2 regions of the Paenibacillus sp. JT22N1 genome follow, and region 1 is predicted to be linked to the other one. Evidence: a T-box and tRNA genes for the amino acid it is inferred to sense, from the RefSeq annotation. Region 1 holds a T-box; the other holds one or more tRNA genes.
What was found. A T-box is a leader RNA that pairs with one kind of tRNA and senses whether it is charged. The one in region 1 lies ahead of AC58UU_RS15560 (valine--tRNA ligase), so its partner is inferred to be a tRNA-Val.
Positions count from the first base shown of each region.

Region 2: it encodes a tRNA-Val, which carries the amino acid that the T-box ahead of AC58UU_RS15560 (valine--tRNA ligase) is inferred to sense. The anticodon was not compared.

Region 1 is NZ_JCAUAW010000007.1:115,375-127,445, forward strand. It holds gene murC (UDP-N-acetylmuramate--L-alanine ligase) at 1-1,118, opposite strand, end outside; gene AC58UU_RS15555 (bifunctional folylpolyglutamate synthase/dihydrofolate synthase) at 1,126-2,502, opposite strand; gene AC58UU_RS15560 (valine--tRNA ligase) at 2,573-5,242, opposite strand; T-box leader at 5,342-5,594, opposite strand; gene AC58UU_RS15565 (matrixin family metalloprotease) at 5,726-6,553, opposite strand; gene AC58UU_RS15570 (LysM peptidoglycan-binding domain-containing protein) at 6,717-7,736, opposite strand; gene AC58UU_RS15575 (RluA family pseudouridine synthase) at 7,854-8,741, opposite strand; gene AC58UU_RS15580 (phosphodiester glycosidase family protein) at 9,025-10,515, shown strand; gene hemL (glutamate-1-semialdehyde 2,1-aminomutase) at 10,580-11,878, opposite strand; gene AC58UU_RS15590 (Crp/Fnr family transcriptional regulator) at 11,949-12,071, shown strand, end outside.
Region 2 is NZ_JCAUAW010000003.1:288,823-300,893, forward strand. It holds gene AC58UU_RS07695 (ATP-binding protein) at 1-492, shown strand, start outside; gene AC58UU_RS07700 (GNAT family N-acetyltransferase) at 489-926, opposite strand; gene AC58UU_RS07705 (divergent PAP2 family protein) at 1,003-1,464, opposite strand; gene AC58UU_RS07710 (CBS domain-containing protein) at 1,580-2,011, shown strand; gene AC58UU_RS07715 (ArnT family glycosyltransferase) at 1,980-3,191, opposite strand; gene AC58UU_RS07720 (EamA family transporter) at 3,221-3,574, opposite strand; gene AC58UU_RS07725 (DUF2304 domain-containing protein) at 3,571-3,915, opposite strand; gene AC58UU_RS07730 (glycosyltransferase family 2 protein) at 3,922-4,620, opposite strand; gene AC58UU_RS07735 (hypothetical protein) at 5,163-5,390, opposite strand; gene AC58UU_RS07740 (hypothetical protein) at 5,519-5,998, opposite strand; gene AC58UU_RS07745 (superoxide dismutase family protein) at 6,020-6,571, opposite strand; gene AC58UU_RS07750 (hypothetical protein) at 6,740-7,066, opposite strand; gene AC58UU_RS07755 (hypothetical protein) at 7,379-7,534, shown strand; gene AC58UU_RS07760 (alpha/beta-type small acid-soluble spore protein) at 7,691-7,900, shown strand; gene AC58UU_RS07765 (hypothetical protein) at 8,088-8,387, shown strand; gene AC58UU_RS07770 (hypothetical protein) at 8,497-8,691, opposite strand; tRNA gene AC58UU_RS07775 (tRNA-Val) at 9,054-9,126, shown strand; gene AC58UU_RS07780 (phosphoesterase) at 9,330-9,842, opposite strand; gene AC58UU_RS07785 (Na+/H+ antiporter NhaC family protein) at 9,835-11,196, opposite strand; gene AC58UU_RS07790 (alpha/beta hydrolase family protein) at 11,200-12,033, opposite strand.

The DNA of each region.
Region 1 (12,071 bases):
TCGAATGAGCGGCTGAACTGTTCAAATAAATAATAGGTTCGCGTATAACGTTGCGGTTGGAATACAGCTATGATGCGTTTGCCTGTTGCTTTTGCTGCGGAAATGGTTGCTTGAATCTCTGTAGGATGATGCGCGTAGTCATCTATGACCAACATGTTCGCAACTTCTCCCAGCACTTGGAACCTACGCTTTGCACCGCGGAATTCCTGAATAGCTTCTGCAATTTTCTCGAAAGCAAGCCCTGCTTCCAAACAGGTGATAAGCGTCGCTAGTGCATTATATACGTTGTGTTTACCTGGTACGGACAAGCTAACCTGTCCGAGTGACGCCCCTTTGAACTGTACATTAAACGTAACCTTACGGTCGCCTAATGTAATATCGGTTGCGACATAATCAGCCTCAGTATCTATGCCATACGTAATAACTTCGCTTTGAATATGCGGAATCATTTCACGTAAGAACGCATCATCATGACAAACAATAGCTCTCCCTCCTGGTCTAACTTGACTGAGGAATTGCTTGTAAGCTTTCTTCAAATTCTCGAAATCACCATTGTAATTCTCCAAGTGATCCGCTTCGATATTGTTCACAAGTGCGAGGGTTGGGTGATATTGAAGGAAGGTTCCATCACTCTCGTCCGCTTCTGCCACGACGAATTCGCCCTTGCCAGCTTTGGCATTACTGCCAACATTCATGATCTCGCCGCCGATGATATAGGTCGGATCTATTCCACAAATCTCCATGACTAAAGCAATCATTGATGATGTTGTTGTTTTGCCGTGGGCTCCAGCTACGGCGATGCCTTTGCGTTCATTCATGAGCCGAGCAAGCATTTGTGAGCGATGAATAATCGGAATGTTCAATTGTTCCGCAGCTTGCATTTCTACATTGTCTTTGGCCAAAGCGGTTGAATACACAACCAAATCAGCCCCCGACACATTCCTAGCTTCATGTCCGATGAAAACTTGAGCACCCTTCGCTTTCAGCTTTTCTGTAAGCTCTTGCTGTGCCAGATCGGAACCAGATATCCGGTATCCCATTTCCAGCATGACTTTGGCAATGGCACTCATGCCGTATCCGCCGATGCCTATAAAATGTACGTGTTCTGCTTGACTCACGCCGTTCTCACCATCCTTTTTCAGAATCGGTTTGATAGGTAATCCAAGAACGAACATCAGAGATTAAATACAGCGTGCCGGATACGACCGCCAGATCATCCTGCTCAGTTCTACTTGTTAGTGTTTCTAAGGCTCGCTTCCAATCCCGCTCGATAATGATATCTACTTCACGGTTCATCTCTCGCAGAAGTTCTCTTGCAATCTCAGCGAGCATAGAAGCGTCGCCTTTTTTATGAAAATCGGGTTCCGTAATAATAAGAGTATCCACCAATGGTAGTATATGCCTTAAGTAGCCTGTATGATTCTTCGTCGAGAGCATTCCTACCATCATATGAAGCTTATGATAAGTATATACACTTTGAAGCGCGGCGGCCAGCGTTGCGGCCCCTTCTGGGTTGTGAGCGCCATCTAGTAATATACGAGGCTCGCTCGAAACCATCTCAAGCCTGCCCGGCCAACGTGTCTCCTTGAGTCCCTTGAACAGATCTTCATCATCTACGATGCAGGCATAATATTGACGAAGAACTTCAAGCGTCATTACGGCCACAGCTGCGTTCTTCAATTGGTGCTCTCCGTTTAACGTAATCGGCACACCATTAATATTTCGAAACGGCCCGCTAAAATCAAATGTTTGGCTATCTAGCTCACTTGTTACATTCGTGAAATTGAATTGTCCACCAAGTGAGTAGAGTGTTGCTTTTTTGGACTTGGCTGTTTGATCGATCACACTCCAAACCTCATGAGGCTCAACAGCGGTAATGATAGGTACACCTGCTTTAATAATACCCGCTTTGTCTGCTGCTACTAATTCGAGTGTATCCCCCAAGATTTCCATATGGTCATGGCCTACATTTGTGATAATGGTTACGACGGGATTCACAATATTCGTGCTATCCAGCCTTCCCCCGAGACCTGTTTCCCATACTACGTAATCGGGATATGCCACTTTGCCAAAATGCATAATCGCAAGCGCAGTCGAAATTTCAAACATTGTCGGAGGTCCGATCTCAGTCTCTGCAATCTCGTCAACGATTGGCTTCATTTCATTCACCAGTCTGAGCAGCACGTCGTCCGGAATATCGGCTCCGTTCACTTGAATACGATTCGTATACTTCTCCAAATAAGGAGAGGTGAATGTACCCACGTCATATCCGCAAGCCTGCAACACAGACGATAGATAGGCACATGTAGAGCCTTTACCATTCGTTCCAGCCACATGAATGAACTTCAGTCTACGTTCGGGGTGACCTAGTTTCTCCATTAACATCTGCATTCGTTGAAGTCCCGGTTTCATACCGAGCTTCTCCATTCGGCCGACAATCCAGGCAATGGCTTCTTGCGCGGTCTGGAATTCAGCCGAAGGGGTGTCTTTGATTTTATCCATCGATCTCATCCTCATTTACTATATGAATCAGCTTGTTTTCGTAACTAGGCATTCGTTTGATTTACCACAATTATCCCTTTAACTCCGCCAATCGAGCGATCACTTTGTCTCGCTTATCGGCATAATCAGCAAGCTTTGCCTTTTCTTCCTCGATAACCTTGGCTGGCGCCTTGGCAACAAAGCCCTCATTACCCAGTTTCTTCTCGATACGCTCTACTTCACCGTGCAAAGATTGTAATTCTTTATCCAAGCGCGTGAGCTCTTGCGCAATGTCGATAAGACCAGCCAGCGGCAAGTAAAGCTCAGCTCCTGTAATGATAGCCGTCATAGCTTTCTCCGGAGCTGCCATCTCTGCGTCGATTTGGAGCAGGGATGTGTTACAGAAACGCTTCAGGTATTCTTCATTGCTGCGGAGAATACTCAGCGTTTCGCTGCTAGCCGGCTTTACAAGAAGTTCAACTTTCTTACTCATTGGCACATTCACTTCGGAACGAATATTACGAACGGAACGAATAACGTCCATCAAGAGTTCCATCTCACGAACAGCGTCAGGCGATTCGAAAGACTCATTCTCTACTGGCCAAGATGCGAGCGTAATGGTCTCACCCACATGCGGCAGATGCTGCCAAATCTCTTCCGAAATGAACGGCATGAACGGATGAATCAAACGTTGTGTATGATCAAGAACGTAAGCAAGAACGGACTGCGTTTTACTCTTAGCAGCTGCATCTGCCCCATATAAGCTTAATTTACTAAACTCAATGTACCAATCACAGAGATCATCCCAGATGAAATTATACAGCAAGCGGCCAGTTTCGCCGAATTCATAACTGTCTATTAGACGCGTCACGTCACGAACGGTTTCATTCAGGCGGTGCAGAATCCAGCGGTCTGCCGTACCCAGTTGACCCGTTAGATCAATATCTGCTGCGTTTACACCTTCGAGATTCATTAAAGCAAAGCGAGATGCATTCCAGATCTTATTCGCAAAATTGCGCGCCTGCTCTACACGTTCCCAACGGAAACGTAGATCTTGCCCTGGTGTGCTGCTCGTCGAAATCATATAGCGCATAGCATCAGCGCCGTATTTCTCGATTACTTCAAGCGGATCGACTCCATTACCAAGGGATTTTGACATTTTGCGGCCTTCGGAATCCCGTACAAGACCATGCATCAATACATCTTTAAACGGAATTTGCTGCGTAAATTCCAGCCCCGTAAAGATCATGCGAGATACCCAGAAATAAATGATATCATAGCCCGTTACAAGCACATTCGTCGGGTAGAAACGCTTCAAATCCTCTGTTTCATTAGGCCAGCCCAATGTTGAAAAAGGCCACAATGCCGAGCTGAACCATGTATCTAGTACGTCATTGTCTTGATTCAAATTCGTGCTTTGGCAATGAGAACAAGCCGTAGCGTCCTCACGTGTTACCGTGATTTGGCCACAATCTGCACAGTGCCATGCTGGAATCCTATGTCCCCACCACAATTGACGAGAAATACACCAGTCACGAACATTTTCAATCCAGTTCAAGTACGTTTTCTCGAAGCGATCCGGTACGAAATTAACGCCATTACCTGATTTTTGCGTATCAATCGCTTTCTCAGCAAGCGGCTGCATTTTCACGAACCATTGTGTTGACAAATAAGGCTCGATAACCGCACCACTGCGTTCACTGTGACCCACTTGATGGACATGCTCTTCAATTTTAATAAGAACACCTTGCTCCTTCAAATCCGCCACGATTTGCTTGCGGCAATCAAAGCGATCTTGCCCTTGATACGGCCCCGCATTCGCGTTCATCGTACCAGTTTCATCCATAACAAGAATTTGCGGCAGGTCATGACGCTTCCCGACTTCGAAATCGTTCGGGTCATGCGCAGGTGTAATTTTAACAGCGCCACTTCCGAACTCTTTTTCAACATACTCATCCGCAATGATTGGAATCTCGCGATTCACGATCGGGAGAAGCAGCATTTTGCCGATGAGATGCTGATAGCGCTCATCCTTCGGATGAACAGCAACCGCTGTATCGCCAAGCATCGTCTCAGGACGTGTTGTGGCAACAACGATTGAACCTGTTCCATCTGTCGTTTTGTATTCTAAGTGATAGAGGGCACCTTGCACCTCTTTGTATTCTACTTCAATGTCAGATAGCGCTGTACGAGCCGCTGGATCCCAGTTAATAATATAATTCCCGCGATAGATGAGTCCTTTCTCATAAAGACTTACGAATACTTCACGAACCGCTTGTGATAAGCCCTCATCCAAGGTGAATCGCTCACGCGAATAGTCCAGCGAGAATCCCATTTTGGCCCATTGCTCACGAATTGTATTCGCATATAGCTCCTTCCACTCCCACACCTTCTCCAAGAACTTCTCGCGTCCAAGATCATAGCGTGATTGTCCTTGCTCCCGGAGCTTTTGCTCTACCCTAGTTTGGGTAGCAATACCCGCGTGGTCAGATCCAGGCAGCCAAAGTGCATCATAACCCTGCATCCGTTTGGTACGAATTAAAATATCCTGTAGTGTAAAATCAAGCGCATGCCCGATATGCAGCATTCCCGTAACGTTCGGAGGTGGAATCACAATGGTGTAGGTTTCTGCATCAGGACGAGTGCCCGCTTTGAAAAATTCATTTTTAATCCAGTAATCATACCACTTGCGCTCAGCTTCTTTAGGATCGTACGTAGTAGGCATTTGCAATTGTTCTTTGGTCTCATTAGCTTCGGTCATAGGATTACCTCCATTACTATTATCTCTGTTAAACAGGCTTATAAGGCCTGTAAGTCATCTCACATTGGCGTCCATTCAAACAAAAAAAGCCCTCCGCCCGCAAAGGACGAAAGGCTTGCTTCCGTGGTACCACCTTCATTCCGCGCAGCTTCAAAAGAAGCGCGTGGCTCTCAAACAGATAACGGCTGCGGCCGGCGAATGCTAATGCTGCTCACCGCATAAACGGGCGCATACAATCACACTCACAACTCCAGGGCGACTTCGTTCGGTTGCTTCCTATGGAACCTTTCAGCGCTACCAGTTCCACTCTCTGAAGGGCTTACCGCCTACTACTCCCTATCAACGTTTCCAATATTACTCAAAATGGTTTACATCATATGATATCGAACATTTGAAATAGAGTCAATATATCATTCCAGTATTACCGTTTATGCATAAATTATGCTTGATTCTGAAAGTTGTTACGGGAGAGGGTAAGCTACATCAAGCTAACGGGTAACGGCCCTTCTTAATTACTTTTTTACCTTTCGGTATGATAAGCGATGGACTAGGTTTTCTATAGAGTGGTGCTTTACCACTCTGACCAGTTGGAAGAAGAGATCTTCTCGCTCTGGTTGGGCAAAGTTGGATTCGGGTACTCCTTCTAGCAATTATGCATTGACTGTCTGTTAGCTGAAGGGATGAAGGGAATAAAATTGGATTCATTAAATTGTTTGGATCGTTCACATGCCCCAAACCTAACACATGTCCTATTTCATGAGCAAGAGTTTGCACCGGTGCACCATTCGTAACAACAACGGCTACACCAGTAGGTGTTATAAACGGTGCACACCCTACAGCACCACCAATTAACGGTCCTTTTACATAATAAATAGCAATGTCACGCGGGAAACTGCCTGGTCGAAATGCTAACCATGCTTTAAAATACGGATGAAGATTGTCATAAGTAACACCACAAGGGAAAACCCCCGGATTAACTATGGGTCCATTCAGGCGATTAAAAACCGGTAATCCGAGAGAACTCCGAAAACGAAATGCGAAATTAATTCCACAACGGCGATAGAGATTAATCAGCGTTCTCCAATGTGTATTAAACACTTCTTGGGTTAACAATGACCCTGGCGCAACATAAACAGATAAAACCAAACAAGGAACAGTTTGTGTAGGTCTAACTTTTTTCTGAATTCCTTTTTTGGCAACTGCGCTTTGTTTCGGACTGCGTACACCACAGCGACAGTTGCTGATCTGTACACCCTGTTTCAACGAACGACTAATTTTTGCATGACGCAACTTGGCAAATTTGTCTATCATTTCGTTTTATCTCACCCTTCTCTAGCAGGATGAGATAACATATTCATAGTTACCAAGCAGTGCATGTACAACAGCCTTTGGGTAAAAAAAAGGGCCTCCTCGTATGAATAAGAGCCCCCAGCCGCTATAAGCAGCCAAAGGCTCTTGCCTATGTATCTGTTATTTATCTAGGCAGATAAATAACCTGCCCAACTGAAATTTCTTGATCACTCATACGATTCAAGAGTTGAAGCTCACGCGGGTTGAGCTGATATCGTTTGGCAATCGATTCCAACGTGTCTTCTTTTTGAACAATGCAAAGTTTTAGTTTCCTAAACTCTTGCGATCCTGTGTTGCTTTGAAGAAAGAGCCGCTTCCACTCCACAGCATCTATTCGCGTCTCTTCCGCAAGCGCAGCTTGCGCTTCTGCTTCTGCATTCCTCTTATCGGTAAGATACGAGCCTGCCTTAGAAAGAAGCGATTTAATACCGTACGGGTTGATGTCCACAGCCTCATTCGCCTTTTTGCCGAAGGCGACTTTGAGTTCTTTCTTGTCTTCCGAAACCACCGTGCTTTCTTGATGGGGTGTCACCTTTATTTCGGTTTGTTCAATCTCCACTACAACTAAACCATCGTCAGAACCAACCTCATCTTGAACGGGAGCCACATATGGAGGAGATGCAATAGACGCTGCATTCACGGGCTCTGGAATGGATGATGGTGCCGGGGGTTCCTGCAAAGGCTCCGGTTGATACGGCATAGGTGGCTCGGACCGTGGGAAGTTAACCTCATGAACGAAAGTAACTTCCTCTTCTTCCCGCCAGCTCTCCAGCGGAGCCGAAACAATTTCGACGCCTTGCAGGGAAAGCACACCTGTAACGTTCAGACTCCGCGCTGATAAAAGATCAATATCAAAATTTTCAATCTCGACCTGAATATCTTCCACACGATGAATGCGATTTAAAGGTAATGTGATTTCGACTGGAATCAGATGCTCTAGTGATCTGGGTGTATCCCTTTCTTCACTGAAATAATTGCCCGTGAGCAGCAAGTTTCCTTTCAGGATTGCCTGATCATCCAAAGTAATTACCTGAATATGAGGAAGCAATTCTACATCATTTAATTCTTGTATCCCCGCCAAATCTTCTTGCAAATGAACTCGTTCATAGATATCGAATCTTAAACCTGGTTGTTGTTCAGACACCGAATTAATCCTCCCTTCCATCAAATCCAGATGCTGGACAGCATACGGATTGTTTGGCCATTTACTTGTTTGTCTCTAAAAGTATATGGGTGGGAAGGGCTAGGCATGACTACATTTTTACATGGCTGAAACTTCTTCTAGTAAAAGCTTGAAATCTTGCGGCAGAGGAGCTTGCACGATGACCTGCTTTTGAGTAACAGGATGATCGAACAAAAGCTTCTCTCCGTGCAGGGCTTGTCGATGAAACAAACGCGATGAACCCCCATAAAGGGAATCCCCTACTAATGGGTGGCCTAAGTGACTGAGATGAACCCTAATTTGATGGGTTCTCCCTGTTTCTAACGTAAGTTCCACGAAAGCCGCTTTCTTCACTTGCTGTAAAACCCTATAATGTGTTACCGCTTGATCACCGCCAGGTGAAACTCTTCGCTTGCCTGAGATATAGCGATCTTTCCCAATAGGTTCATCTATCGATCCTTGTTTCAGTCGGAATACGCCTTCAGCTAGAGCTACATAGCGTCTATCAATTCGTTTATCACGCATTGCCTCATCAAGAAGCACATGCGCCCACTCATTTTTGGCATAAAGTACTGCTCCGGTCGTATCTTGATCTAAACGATGTATATGCCGAATCCCACAAGCCTGGCCAGTCGATTCAAAATAGAAGGCTACTGCAGAAGCCAACGTACCGCTTTGCCCTACCTCTGCTGGATGAACAGACATGCCTGCCGGTTTATTAACGACAAGGCAAAAGTCATCCTCATACAAAATATCAAGATCATAAGGCTCAGGTCTGAAAGCAGCCTTCTCTTCTGGAAACGCATGAAGTCGAATTGTGTCATCCTGAATCCGAATAAGGCCTTGAGAGGCTAGTCGAAGAAAGTACTTTCTAGGAACTGGCAGTATAGTTGCTAATTCTTCAATAGCCCCTGGTTTAAGAGGCTTCCATAACGGATTTGGAACGGGGAGCTCCAACCATTCACCTCTGCGCTTCCACTCTGTCATTTAAGTGTTTCCTTTACGAAAAGATAAATAGATTACGAGCAAAATAACTAGAAACACAAAAACAACGGCCATTAGATCTATTGGAAAATCAAAAAAGTAGTATCGTTTCATAGATTTGATTACTCCTTAAGAAATTAGGGATTATGTACACTTTATTTTAACAATTACCAATAACAATTGCATGCAAAAATATGATAATATAAGTCTTGTATTGTTTTTTTTCGACATTACTTATCAAAATATCTAATACCAAATAGAATAATAGAGCAGGAGAGGAACAACCGTGGGTAGTTCAATATTAGAGCATTTTCGGAGTTATAGTTGGCTGAAACGCACTTTTCTCGTTATAGCTGTTTGTACTTTTCTGAGTTCAAGCTTCTTATTTCTAACCCCACCTGGGGCATATATCCGCGAGTATTTGGCTAAAACGGTTATTACGACGCAGCATCGTGACTGGGCTTGGATTTTCGTTGGTGCTGAGCGAAGAGATCAGATGGTTCTCGAAATGCAAAATTTGACCGAAATCAACTCTGTTGAAAAACAAGATTTGCGGGCGGTTCAATTCAATAAAAATCGTTCTACGGAAAGTCTTGTGAAAGTCGAAGATATTTCTGGTCAGTTTTGGAAGGGCAAGAAAATGTATGTTTATGACCCACGAACGATTCGTGTCGTTGTCCCCGCAAAGCAAGGTGAAGGGGAAAGAATTACCTCCATGGTAGAGCGTACTGGCGCTGTCGCCGGCGTAAATGGCGGAGGTTTCAACGATCCAGACGGACTTGGAAACGGATTTGCGCCAATTGGTGCTATTATGTCCGGCGGAGAAATTCTTTATACAGACCAAGAAGGCAGCGTTCCTCAACACATCGTTGGATTCACAAAAGAAGGCACGCTCATTATCGGCAAGTATACGATTGACGAGCTGCTTAAGCTTGGTGTCACTGACGCCGTATCCTTCTATCCGCGTGTTATTGCTAACGGAAAACCGCTCATTACTAGCGGAGACGGAGGCTGGGGACGCGCACCTCGTACAGCTGTGGGACAAAAAGCCGACGGAACGGTTATCTTCATCGTGATCGACGGCCGACAAACGCACAGTGTAGGCGCGACCCTCAAAGAAGTACAGGATATGTTTCTCGCTGATGGCGTCATTAATGCTGGCTTCTTAGATGGCGGAGCTTCCTCTGAGATGGTATACAACGATGAGCTGATTACGAAGCCCTCAAGTCGTTATGGGGAGCGTCGCTTACCTTCTGCTTTCCTAGTTTTTGATCATCCTGACCAAGTAAAGGTGAAGAATGTTTGGGAAGGACTTAAAACAATCGATCCAGGTGGTGCTTATGACCACCCTGAATTCTTGAAAGAACAAGCGAATAAAAAAGCGAACCCACCTAAAGCAACAGCTACACCGAAATCAACAACGTCAACCAAGCCTGAATCCAGCAGTGAAACAGGTAAGAATGGCACATCTAATCCTCCTTCAGGATCAGATAATGGTACTGTCAAACCAAGTCCGACAACGAAGCCTGAAACTTCACCTACACCTTCTACGAAGCCAAGTCCTTCTCCGAGTACAGGCTCTGGAACAGGAACAGGCACAGAAACAGGAACAGGCAATGGCAATACCGGCACAGGAAGCTCCTCACCAGGAGCTTCCACATCATCAAAGCCGAGCCCGACGCCTACACCGAGTACAAGCCCTAACCAAGGACAAACAAACACTGGGAATAGTGCTCTGCCATCTCCAACTGTTGCTCCAACCATAAAAACAAACTAAATCTTTTACATAAGTAAAACAAAGGACCTGGCCACGTTGGCCAGGTCTTTGTATGTTCACAAACTTATAATCGCTTCAAAGCTTCACGATGAGCATCGATGGTAGCAGCGATATCTTCATCGGAATGAACCGTAGATACAAACATCCCTTCGAATTGCGAAGGTGCAACCGAAACTCCCAAATCGAGCATATGGCCGAAATAAGCATTAAACTTAGCTAGATCAGACGTTTTGGCTGTATCGTAATTCGTGACAGCCTGCTCGGTAAAGAATGGACATATCATGGATCCAACTCGGTTAATTGTGCTTGCTACGCCAAATTCAGTGGCATTCCTTGCAAATCCAGCTTCCAGCTTCGCGGACTTGCGTTCCAGTTCCTCATAGGCATTGGGCTCACCCAATAAGGATAACGTTGCGAAGCCTGCAGCCATCGCTAGTGGATTGCCGGATAAGGTTCCCGCCTGATAGATTGGACCTGCAGGAGCAATCTGCTCCATGATGTCCAGTCGGCCTCCATAAGCGCCAACAGGGAGTCCTCCGCCAATGACCTTACCTAGACATGTTAAATCAGGTGTAACGCCGTACAAGCCCTGAGCGCAGTGTTTATGCACGCGAAAGCCAGTCATCACCTCATCGAAGATTAGCAAGGTGCCATATTGCTGAGTAATGGCACGTAATCCTTGTAAAAACCCTTCAGCTGGAGGCACTACTCCCATATTCCCTGCTATCGGCTCAACGATTAAAGCCGCGATTTCTTCCCCAAACTTTTCAAACACTAATTTAACGGATGCCAAATCATTGTAAGGCACAGTGATCGTATTCGAGGCCACGCTATGCGGAACCCCTGGACTGTCTGGAAGGCCAAGCGTGGCTACACCGGAGCCAGCTTTGATCAGTAATGCATCCGCATGACCATGGTAGCTTCCTTCGAATTTCACGATCTTGTCGCGCTTCGTAAAACCGCGGGCTAACCGTAGAGCGCTCATGGTCGCTTCCGTCCCTGAATTCACCATGCGAACCATATCAATGGACGGCACTCGTTCAATGACCAGCTTTGCCATTTCCGTTTCTAGAAGTGTCGGAGCACCGAAGCTTGTCCCTTTTTCGGCCGCTCCTTTAATGGCTTCCAGCACGGCAGGGTGAGCATGTCCTACGATTAATGGACCCCAAGATCCTACATAATCGATAAAAGTATTGCCGTCAATATCCGTTACGTGAGAGCCTGAGCCTTTCTCCATGAACAAAGGTGTTAAACCAACCGACTTAAAGGCGCGAACAGGACTGTTCACTCCCCCAGGAATGATCTTCTTAGCTTCTTGAAAGGCGGCCGAAGAGCGCGTGTCGATTCTACTCGAATTTTCCATAATTTCATACCCCCAGTAATCTATCTATGATAAAATGAGTTGACTTACAACATATAAAGGCGGTACCCATATGATCGATATCCTCAAAAAAGTACCTTTATTCTCCCAATTGAATGAAGAACAATTCAACGCTCTAGCTCAGATTTGTACAAGACGTTCCTTTACAAGGAGTACCGTCCTATTTTCCGAAAAA
Region 2 (12,071 bases), on a different contig from region 1:
CCCCATCGCATTGATTTCCAGGTCGATTCTCTCCATGAGTGTGTCCTCAAGGTCATTGCCTTGATGGAATCAGAAGCTACTCGGTTCGGCCATGAAATTCATTATCAAGAATGGACGGATCCTATCCTCGTATGGATGGACCAAGATAAAATGATTCAGTTATTGCTTAATATTATTAAAAATGCTTGCGAAGCCATGGAAGAAAATGGAATTATCCACATGCAATTAAGCCGCGATCCGAAGAACGCGACATTAATTATTGCAGATAACGGTCCAGGTATTCCAAGTGAACAGTTAGAAAAGATCTTTCATCCCTTCTTCACGACAAAAGCAGCCGGTACCGGACTTGGTTTATCTATTTGCTACAAAATCGTTCAAGATCATCAAGGGACCTTGGAAGTTGAGAGCGAACTTGGAAAAGGTACTCGGTTTATCATAACCTTCCCATTAGTTGACGAAAATTCACAGAATGAAAAAACCGCTTTTCTTTAAAGCGGTTTTTTCATTCTGACATGTAGGATGCCAGCATCATAAAAAGGTTCATCCGAGATAACTTTATAGCCAAGTTGGCTATAAAAGCCCTCTGCTTGACATTGTGCGTCGAGGATCGCAGCTGAACAATGCTTTTCACGAGCTTGCTGCTCCATCGCAAGAATCATTTGTTTACCTAGGGATCTGCCCCTGTATTCTTTCAAAACTGCTACACGTTGCAGTTTAGCCGTTTGAGGTTGATATTCATACCAACGAGCTGCTGCAACAGGCTGATCTCCATCTAACATAAGAAAATGATGGCACGCTTCAGGTGATTCATCTTTTTCATCAATTTCCTCGTGCGCAGGTACTTGCTGTTCTTCAACGAACACTTTGAACCGTACTCCAAAACAGGCTTGTAACTGATCTTTCGTTGTGACTTGAATGATTTCCATGTGAACTTCTTCCTTTCTATGAACATTTCTTGATCTTATCCCATTCAAGAAAAGTTGTCCACATGTACCGTTCATACTATTTCTTGTTTTCCAGCATATAACTAAAAGCACCTATAGCAATACCCAGAAGCGCTCCCCCCACAACTTCTCTTGGTAAATGACCTAATCGTTCCTTTAAGGCTTTACGTCTTCGTGCATGGTACAAACCCGGATGCTGTTTCGCCAATCTCTCGACTTGCTCATCAAGGTCGTTCACTTCAACCGCAATCTCTCCAGCAGCCCGCCGGATCCCCATCGCATCATACATGACGACCGCTCCGAAAACCGAACTCACGGCAAAATCGATCGCAGAAAGGCCTCTTCTCATCGCTATGTAGGTTGCAAGCGCAGATACCCCAGAGGAGTGTGAGCTTGGCATCCCTCCTGTTTGGGTCAGCTGCGACCAGTCCCACTTTCTAGTTTTCAAATAGAAAAGTGGCAATTTCATTACTTGAGCAGTACCAATTCCTATCACTGCTGTTGTCAATGCTCGATTCATAACTTTCACCTCACTTCTAGCATCCATCACAGGTTTAGATTCTATTCGAAAAGTTTGATACAATAGAAATGTTGAAGAAAGTTTTCCTACGGAAAACTCTAAGGAGTGTTAATGAATGAATATTGCTTTTTTCCTTTTGCCTAAATCCGAAGTTATAACAACGACATTGCAAGCAACGCTTCGTCAAACATTAGAACGAATGGAATATCACCGTTATACCGCTGTGCCTATTCTTTCCGATGATGGTCATTATGTAGGAACGGTTACCGAGGGAGATTTATTGTGGTTTCTCAAAAATTCAGACGGAATTGGCTTTGAAAATGCTCACCGTCATGTGCTGGCCGAGGTTCCTCTGCGTGTCCAAAATAAGCCAGTTCATATTCATGCCGAAATGGTCGATCTTATCGATTTGGCCAAAGTGCAAAACTTCGTGCCGATTGTAGATGATTCCGATAAATTCATCGGGATCGTTCGTAGAAGCGAGATTATCGAATACTGCGCGAAGCAGCTCGTGTTTAAATCCCCCTCCGCTGCAGGAGAGAGGTAGTCCAGGCGCTATGAAGTAAGTAGATGGATTGTGTAATCAAATAGGCGCTGCCCAGCATCAGAAATGGAAGCATACCATACACATAGCGATCCACCGGAATAAACACCATATGGACACCTAAGAACAAGAGAAATGACACTGCTAAATATTGAACCGAAGGCTTGCGAAAGCTGAAAATGATCATCGCTGTGCTGCCTGCAGCAATTAAGAAAGTATGCAACTGAGTAAGTGCATACATATACCAAGCCGGTACGGAAAAAGGATATGGTCCCACCCACATCGTTTTATAAAATACGAGTAATTTTCCAATTGTCATCCATTTCATCCATAACAATGGTTCCTCAACCAAACCTTCTTTTATCCGTCTCATACCTTCAGCGAACTGATTATCTTTATCGATATGGTTCCAATCGATTGTTCCCCGGAAGTAGGGGTCCGTTCCTCCAAGGAACGGATTGCCCGCTTCTCCTTTGGCGATAAAAATAAAAGAATGAAAAGTCATCCAATTCCGAATCCACCAAGGCATCATAATACAGGCAAAAGACGCAGCTGCAAGCAATCCATAGGCTGCGTCTATTTTCTTTGTTCTCACCCAAAGAAACAAGTAGGGAACAACAGCTAGCGGAAGTACATTCGGACGAATAAGGACGCAAAGCCCAAGCAGAGCCCCCATCCATAGATGATCCTGCCATTTGTTATCTTGTATGATGCGCACCTGCATGTAGAGCAGACCCGTAAAAACAGTCAAAAACGGAACCTCCGTCAAAATGAGTGAAGTGGACCAGACGTAGGAAGGATACACCGCGGCAAAAGTGCCGGCGATTAGCCCTGTAATGGGGTTAAACAGCCTTCTCCCAATCAGAAATAGGAATAGAATCGCTCCGAGTGATATAAAGCAGTTCATGATACGGACGACTATTAATGCCGACTCCAGTTGTTCATGGCCTGTAAGGCTAAATACTGCCGCTAAGAGCAGCGGAAATCCGGGAGTCACGAGTGAGTTAGGCACGGTATCGCGATAGGCGAAAATGCCTTTTTCAAGCAATTGAATCGCTGTCTTCGTATACTCTAATTGATCCCACTCAAGTGGTGGGTATTCAGCTTCAAGCACATAGTGCAGGCGTATATACAGAGCTGCAGCCAGAAGCAGTAACAAGCCAAGCCAAACTCCGCGTTTCATAAGACCCTACTCTCCTTATTAGAATGAACCTATCTAGCTAACAGGAAGGCGCCTCCAACTAAGAAGAGCAGCCCTACCCATTGCGATGATGTAAACGTTTCCTTTAATACCAACCAACCAAACAACGCACCTAGTACATACGCAATCGATTGGAGCGGATAAACACGACTTAAATCGAATCTACTAAGGGCATAGAACCATATCAACGTCGCAATGCCATAAAGTAAGCATCCCACTAGAATATAAGGCTGCATCAGTACGGTTCCTAGCTTATCTATCCCGGTTAATGGCGTTCGATTGAGCGCTATTTTCCATACAATTTGACCACAAACCAGTAAACATACATTTAGGAATACAATTAGAATCGGAGTCATCGACATCATTCAGATCCCTTTCCTCGTAATTGTTCCTGCAGCAGAGCTACTTCCTGTATCAATCGGGTTAATTTGCGATGAAGCTTAGAAATAACTAGTGTCAAATGCATGATAAATACAAGGGAGAATAACAATCCCACCAGAAAAAGCAACGAAGGTGCGTAGTAGATATGCATTCTGTGCGATACCTGATCCAATAAGCTCGGAAATACACTAAACAATGCCATGATAATTCCTAGTACTAGCCATAGAATTGCGTACTGCTCCTGCAGCTTTTGCCTACGAATTAGCTCTATGGAAATGAAAATAAACACCAAACAAAAAGTGATTGCCCAAACATACACATTCACGAATCATCAACTCACATTACGAATTCTTGTCATACATACAGCTAGAGATACTTTAACCATATAGTAAAGCGATTTCACAGGGGTAATGGACGATTGTCCCGCTTTCCTCGCATGCATTAAAACAGATACTTCTTTCACTCTGAATTGCTGCCGTTCTAGTAAAACTACAGCCTCTACCTCTGGATAATCCTCCGGGTAATAACTTGCAAACAGCTCAATGATGGGACGGTTTACCGCTCTAAAGCCTGATGTAGGATCAGTAAAGGTCTTACCAATCATCCAACTTATCATCCAGGTAAAAAAGAGAATCCCTAATCTTCGATTCCAAGCAGAACGATAGGCGGTCTTCACCAGAAATCGAGAGCCGATGCAGCAATCAACATTTCCAGTCAAGATTGGCTCCATGATTTGAGTCAACGCTTCTGGATCATGTTGACCATCTGCGTCGATCTGAATAGCGATATCGTAGCCATTCCTAGCTGCATAAATGTATCCCGTTTGCATAGCGCCTCCGATGCCTAGATTGACAGGTAAATCGATTACAGCCGCATGCTGTAACGCACGTGCAACCGCTGAGGTACGATCCGTGGAACCATCATTGACGATGACAATATCCATATCAGGCTGCTCTCGTTTTATCGAGGCCACCACGCCTGCTATCGTTTTTTCTTCGTTATAAGCCGGAATGATAGCAAGTGTCTTCATTAGGTCATTCCTTCCCTCCCTAAGATCATCCATTCTTAAGCATTTCTATTCCCAAGCATACCCGCTTCTCCATCTGATTAAACCAAATGGCAAGAACGCATATGGATAGGGCTCGACTTAAAGAGACAAACTAAGAGGAAAACTTTGCTTTAAGAGGAAGGATATGAATCAATCGATTATGGAAGAGAATATAAAGAAAACTGGGATTGGCTTAATCGTCGCAGAGATAGACAACTCGTATCATGGCTTGCAGTAGGTAAGCCTTCCGCAGAAGCTGTCCTAGATACCCGAATCTTGCATGAGCGTTTGCAAGCAACACTCTCCTGCTCAGTTTCGGTAGAACGGGGGTAGAATCGGGGATTATCGTTTCGGAATATTTATTAAGCAAATGTAGATCCATTAGGCTTTGGGTTGGATTATAGAGGCGCATCACTTTGGTACAGTAAAAGAAGAATAGAAAGCGTGGCAAGACCTCTATCATGAGTTAGAGTTTAACGTGAATATGCCAGGTGAAACTTGATGGCGTGGGATCCATTAAGTAATTAGGAAGTTTCAATTGATGTGTCGATAACGCTTGTACGCTCAACTTCATCTTGTTGATCTTGTTGATCTCGAAGCTCTTGCCATTGTGTGGGCTGAATTCCAAGCTGACTCATGACGTGATTAATATCGATTTCTCTCACGATTCCAACACCCCATCCAGGTTTGTCTCTTTCTTTTTGTCTACACTTTACTTTATCGGTCATTCTGCCATCTGTAAATATGGACATATTGTCGAATCGCCTAAAAAATCAATAAACCTTTCATTAAGTTCACTTAATGAATAAAGTTAGAATTCGACAAAAAAGACAAAAGAGCTGCTTCGTGCAGCCCTTTTGTCTTTTATAAATGTTTTCAACTATTGTACTTGCCCATTGGACGATGCTCTGGATGAAACAAATTCGCTAGCCCAATCTACCATACCATTCATTAAAGTCAGTATAAGATTGACCGCATCTTTCTCATTTAATGTACCATTGGACTGACTGCTAACATATTGGGACGTTTTTTGTTCTAACTTTTCAACGAGATCCTTGATTTTCAATAAATCATTGGCTAAGTCCGTTACTTGCTGACCGTTCGCGTCACCTTGACCGGCCCTTATACTTTGATTCTGATTCTGATTCTGATTTTGATCTTGACCCTGCGCCTGTTGATTAGAGTTAGAGGTTTGCTGATCACTGCTGCTATTATTAAATTGTTGCTGCCCCTGGCTTCCTTGTGAGCTTTGAGAGCTGTTAATCAGCATTTTCTTTACTTGCTCTAGCTCGATGAGCACCATATCATTTTGTTTCGTCAGTTCATCCATTTGCAGCTTGAGATCCTGTGTTTTAATCATGTTGTCAGACAGCTCCTTCCATTATTTCACAGCACCACACGCAATTCGTTTTCCCGAATTACCGGTTGGATCCGTCTTCAGATCATCTTCTTTCTCATGGATGACCAGACTAGTCCCCCCTTGTTTTAACAATGAATTCGGCTTGTCCAGAATCAGCACTACAGACTTTGTTATGGCATTGAACTTCCCATTTCCCTGTGCATCCACAACTAAATTGGGGAGATCCCCTGCATGAAAACCTTTAGGATTGTGAAAGCCATGTTCCTTCTTAAATGGATTGAAGTGGGCTCCTGCCGAATCAAAGTTAGGGGCTTCACAGACTGCTTTTTCGTGAAAGTGTAAGCCATGATTTCCTGGTGTCAGCCCGCTAACTTGGAGATCAATCTGAACGCCATCCTGAACAGCTGTTAAATGGGCAGTCCCTATAGGTTGGCCGCTCGAACCGATGAGTGAAACTTGCAGCTCTGATGGTGGTGATGCGGCTTCTGTCGTTACAGTGCTCTTCACACTTTGACAAGCGGTAAGTACTAACAACCCCAGACTAAGAGTCATGATGTTCCTAATTAATTTCATACAACAATATCCTCCCGGAAACTTGGCTTTTACATAATCTACCCTTAGGATGCACAACTGCATTACACTGTAACCCCATTAAAAGAACAATTTTTTCATAATTAGCGTTCTATAGCAAAAAGCCCGCAATCTCTCGATTGCAGACTTAAACTTCATTTTATTATCTCATTATAAGATCGTCATGAGTTTCGCAATTATTTGTAGATTCTCTAGCTTCCTCTTGTAGAAATGGAACTCAACCTTCGTATGCTCGACGGCGTCTTCCATCCGCAAAACTTGCTGCTGTAAATCTTTGGTGTATGGCCACATCTCCGCTTGCCGGTGAAGCTCGTTTTTCCCCGTAACCATTCCGTCCCCAATTACTTCACATTCTTTGGCTAGAAGCTGATGTTTTGCCCAGGCCAATTCCGATACCGCATCCACATAGATGGCTTCTGCTTGCTTAAGCAATTCCGGTACAAGTTGTAACTCCAAAATAACATCCGACCGATTCATTCGGATTCCTCCTAAGAGTTTTCGTAAGAAAACTAACTTCGTAAGCATAAGCTCAGTCTTAGCAAATCATGGACTTTTGCTGCTTCGCCTCATGTATATTCATAGAAAAAATAAAACATGCTTAATCGTGGTATCAGGCGAAAACAAAGCATTTTCTCGCAGGATACGACTTATGTTGCTATACGAATTCCACAAGGAATGACAAACTGATTAAGGTTACATTAAATCTATCAAATCCCCCACTCCCCTACTTGTTTAGCCTGCTAGAAGCAGCTAAGATGATACTATACGTACCAGAGGAGGTGACCAAAAATGAGCCAAGAGGAAGAAGTTGTATCCCAAAATGAAGAAGAAATCGCCCCAGAGTCCATCGAAGAAGTGGTGAACGAAGAGGCGTCTGAAGAAGTTGCAGAAGCTACCCAAGAAGCTGCTGCTGCGGAAGAAAGCATCGAATCCGAAGAGGAATAATCATTCTAATTATATATCCCCCCCAACCCATTGGTTGGGGGTTTATTGATGTTGGAAGGCAGTTAAAAAAATGTTAAATTTTTTTGAAATTTCGTGAATAAATAAACTGAACATTCAAATAATACTGGTGTACCAAAAAAAAGGAGATGATTATGAATGGCTAGAAACAACACTTTAGTCGTACAACAAGCAAAGGCAGCATTGGATCAACTGAAGTATGAAGTCGCTCAGGAAATTGGTGTCCCTCTCTCCCCTACTGGTTACAACGGTAATTTAGCAACACGTGATGCTGGTGCCATTGGTGGCAACATCACGAAGCGATTAGTGCAAATAGCTGAGCAACAACTTTCCAGCTTCAAACGCTAATCCTTTGATGTAGGAGCAAGCAAAAAAGACTGATTCACTCGATCCTCCTTAGAGTGAAAATCAGTCTTTTCTTTTTTTTCTTCGAAATGATCATCTATTCCTTCAATTTCCTCACCAGTTTCCACGGAAGTATTCTATTCTGAAATTAGTTCTAGTATGATTACGTTGTCCATTATCCGATAAAGGAGTGTTTACCTTGACTGAACAATATGAAATATTCCGTGATCCCTATCGCATGCTCATTCTTTTGGCCACATTAGTTAGTGAACAAAAAGGCGAAAAAGCTCTCCAATTTGACAATGTTCCGTATTTCGAGAATGATACATTTCTCATCCAGAACGAAAAGTTTGTATACAAAAAAATCCCCACCGAAATCACCTGGTTTCAATTCCTAGGAAGAGACATTGCTTGCAATAAAGATTATACCCGCGAAGAATATAACAAAATGTTCGTTGATTGCCTTGCTTCTTTATACAACATCACATAATACATATACGGAGGCTGCAAAGAGCAGCCTCTTTTTATTGCATAGAGAACATAAAAAAAACGCCATCTATCGGAATCATCCGACTAGAATAGCGCTCACTTTGAACCATTTATTTCTTTTTCACTTCTTCAACAAACACGTCACTTGCGTCACGATTACTCCCAAGTTCGAGGATCGTATATTTCTTCTCGCCAATCATGATGACATCTTCGACTTCTGGAAGCGGATCCCCTAAATATACGGTGCCCAAATATACATTACTGCTCTTTAAACGTAAATTCCATCGATGCTGTTGTTTCGTCATTTCCTTGTTCCTCCCAAGATCTACTGTCATCAAGTTACCATAAATCAAGCCAAGATGAAAGCCCTACTATCAAACAAGCTCCAAAGTATGGTACAGTAGTGTCAAGATTGTCCGGAAGGGTTGACCACTACCATGACAGCACAAGGTGTTTCAAAGGAAGAACATTCTATCCTGCTCTCCAAAAATGACGAGATATTTCACAGTTCACAGGCGAACATATCCTACATTCCTAGGTCAAAAAAGAAACGAACGACGAATCCGTTTTTCCAAAAGCTGTTCCGTTATTGGCGTAAATAAGAATTATAACCATCTGTTGACAATCGCTTAAATCCTTGGTATATTACTAATTGTCTTCAAAAAACGACTTGTTAGCTCAGCTGGGAGAGCACTATCTTGACAGGGTAGGGGTCAGTGGTTCGAGCCCACTACAGGTCATACTAAGAAAGTCCTTACATCGTAAGGGCTTTTTTTCGTTTTTCGTTACAGCACACAAAGTAACAATATCATATCACCAATCCGAATGATCGACTTAGTTTCATAATGGCTTCTTAATCTAAGGGGTGATATTAATAATCGTCTCTGCAGTTATATGAAGTTAAAGATTGACACTAGAAAAAAGGTACGATGAAACCGTACCATCACGACTGCTCCTCACTCACCACCACTGAATCTCGAATTTGTTCAAAAGAAACTGGCGTATAATCCCAATGCTCCACACTCACATTAAAGTAATGACGTCCCTCGTATTTCTGGCTGTGAATGTGGCCGTGTACGTTGACGTAGGGCATTTGTTTGTTCATATACATCGGCTCATGGGATAGGAAAAAGAAATTATTATAAATGATCGGGTACTCGCTCACTTCATCAAAGCCGACTTCAAGCCACCATGTTCTCGACCTCCCCCGATCGTGGTTACCAAGGATGAGGATTTTGTAACCATTTAGCTCCGAAACAATGGCTTTGGTTCGCTCGTTATTCAAGAAGGAAAAATCCCCTAGATGAAATACTTTGTCTTCTTTGCTAACAACAGCGTTCCATTTGGCAATCATAGTCTCGGTCATTTCGTCTGCATCGGCGAAAGGCCGAGCTTCGAAATCAATAATGGATGAATGACCAAAGTGATGGTCCGAAATAAAATAGGTATTAGCCATCGAATCCCACTCCTCTTCTACTACTTAAACTTCCACTTTTTCTCCACCATAAAGACCACAGTAAAGTACATACAGGCAAAGCCCAAAGAAACGGCGCATAGCCAACATACGCTAGCACGGGTATACCTACTATTGTTCCACAGACGATGGCAAGCATGTTCCACGGAATCATCGCAGCTAGAATGAGGCTTGAATCAGCCACAACTCGTGCAAGTTGACTGCGAGGAAATCTCTCTTCCCAAAAAGGCAGTAAACTCCGCCCCGTCATCATAATAGGCAATGTTTGCGTACAAGAAACAAGGCCAAGCCCTAAGCCAAACAGGGATGTTCGTACAGTCGCTGAAAGGAGTGAAACAGACGTCTCCCCTAGCAGCTTTTGCATATACGTCTCTAGGATACGATACTTTTCTAAAATGCCACTATAAGCACCTGCGAGTGCGATAAGAGCAATCAGTTCGATCATGTTAGAAAGACCTTTGGTTTGCAGCGATTCAAAAATGCTAGATTGGTAGCCGAACCACATATCGTGCAACCATTCATTCCATGTCATTTGTTGCAAGCTCATGCCAATTACGATCGCACAAGCAGTCGACAAGAGGAAGCCATTTCTTGTTTTGAACCTTAATAGGATTGAAATCAATAAAACAAGTACTGGCAGCAAAAGCCACAAGCTGTACCTAAAATCCGAAGCAAACTGCTGATTGTGTAGGGTGATGTCACTCTGATGCCATTCTCCACCAAAATCGCAAACTAAGAAAAACCCAAGCGCCACACCTAGCGCACCTATTGTTGTAGGTAGTAAGGCTTTAAAAAGGACCTGCATGGAAACGCCTGTTGAAGAAGCCACAAGTCTGTTCGCACTGGAAAATGGTGAAGTCCGATCGCCAACGAACGCACCCGACACGAGTGCACCAGCAACCATAGGAAGGGGGATTTGCAGCAGCAGCCCCAGACCAATTAATGGGATACCCACAGAACTTAGCGTTCCCGTGGAGGTACCCAGCACCATTGAGATGCAAACGGAAAGTACAAATGAAAATGTTAGAAAAAAACTAGGATCAACTATACTAAGGCCCAAATCAATCATAAATGGGATCGTACCGCTCATTGTCCATGTAGGGATAACCACTCCCACTAGGGCAAGAATCCAAATGACCTCTTTGGTGTGTTTGACACCTTCCCACATACTTTTCAAGATGCCCCGAAATGTTGTTCCCGCTCTCCAAATGAGGGCCCCCAAGGTCAAAAGCCCCAATGAAAATCCAATCACTAAAGGAATATGTAAAAAATATGCGACAGCAAGCCCTATAATCGTTATCGTGATAACTGCACTAAGTTGTCTAATCGTTAACATCGTTTAGGCTAACATCCCTTGAATCGTTCGTTTGGTTTCACGAATTGCTTCCTTCAGAGGCTTCGTCTCCCCTTGATACGGATGAACAGAACCAAAGGTATGGTTGCCCTCAGGAATTCTAATCCATGCAGTGGCGGCATTTTGCTCAACAAGCCTCTTTGAACCTCGGATTCCTCTCTCTCCATCTTCCGTCCCCTGAATAAGGGCGATTGGGAATTTAGCACCGCTAATCCTACCCATAATATTGAAGCGCTCACGATTATGCTCCATATCTTCTAAGATTTCGAGGTCTAGCGGCATGTTTTGCTTCGTGCGACCGTTCAACGTGTACGTTCTCCCTGTTGCCCGCATCTCCGCTTTATTTTCCTCCGTAAATAAATCAACATTCGCAATCCCGTTCCAACTAATCACACCGGCAACGTGTTCAGAATGATCAAGCGCATAGATTAAGCACACAGCCGCCCCCCTGCTATGGCCTAAAAGAAGAATGGGTTTCTGGTTGGCTGAACCTTCACGGTTACGAATATCATTCACAACTGCATGCAAATCTTCTAAATCTTTGGAATAGGTGTCTCGAGCAAACTTCTCAAGCTCCGTGAACTCAAGTAAGTCAGCGCCCACGCCGTTGTGAGAAAAATTGATCGAAATCACATCAACCTCTTCGGCTAACGCTTGCGCTACATGCGGGAACATCCCCCAATCCTTGAAGCCTTTATACCCGTGACAAATAATTAAAGTCCCTCTGGCCGGCTGTGATGCTGCCTCGTAAAAGTCCCCTCTCACAACACGATCTGTCTCTATACATAGTTCAAACGGTTTACCCGCGCTTGGTTTCATTCGTATTACCTTCCTTTCCAAATCGTGTTCTAAACGCT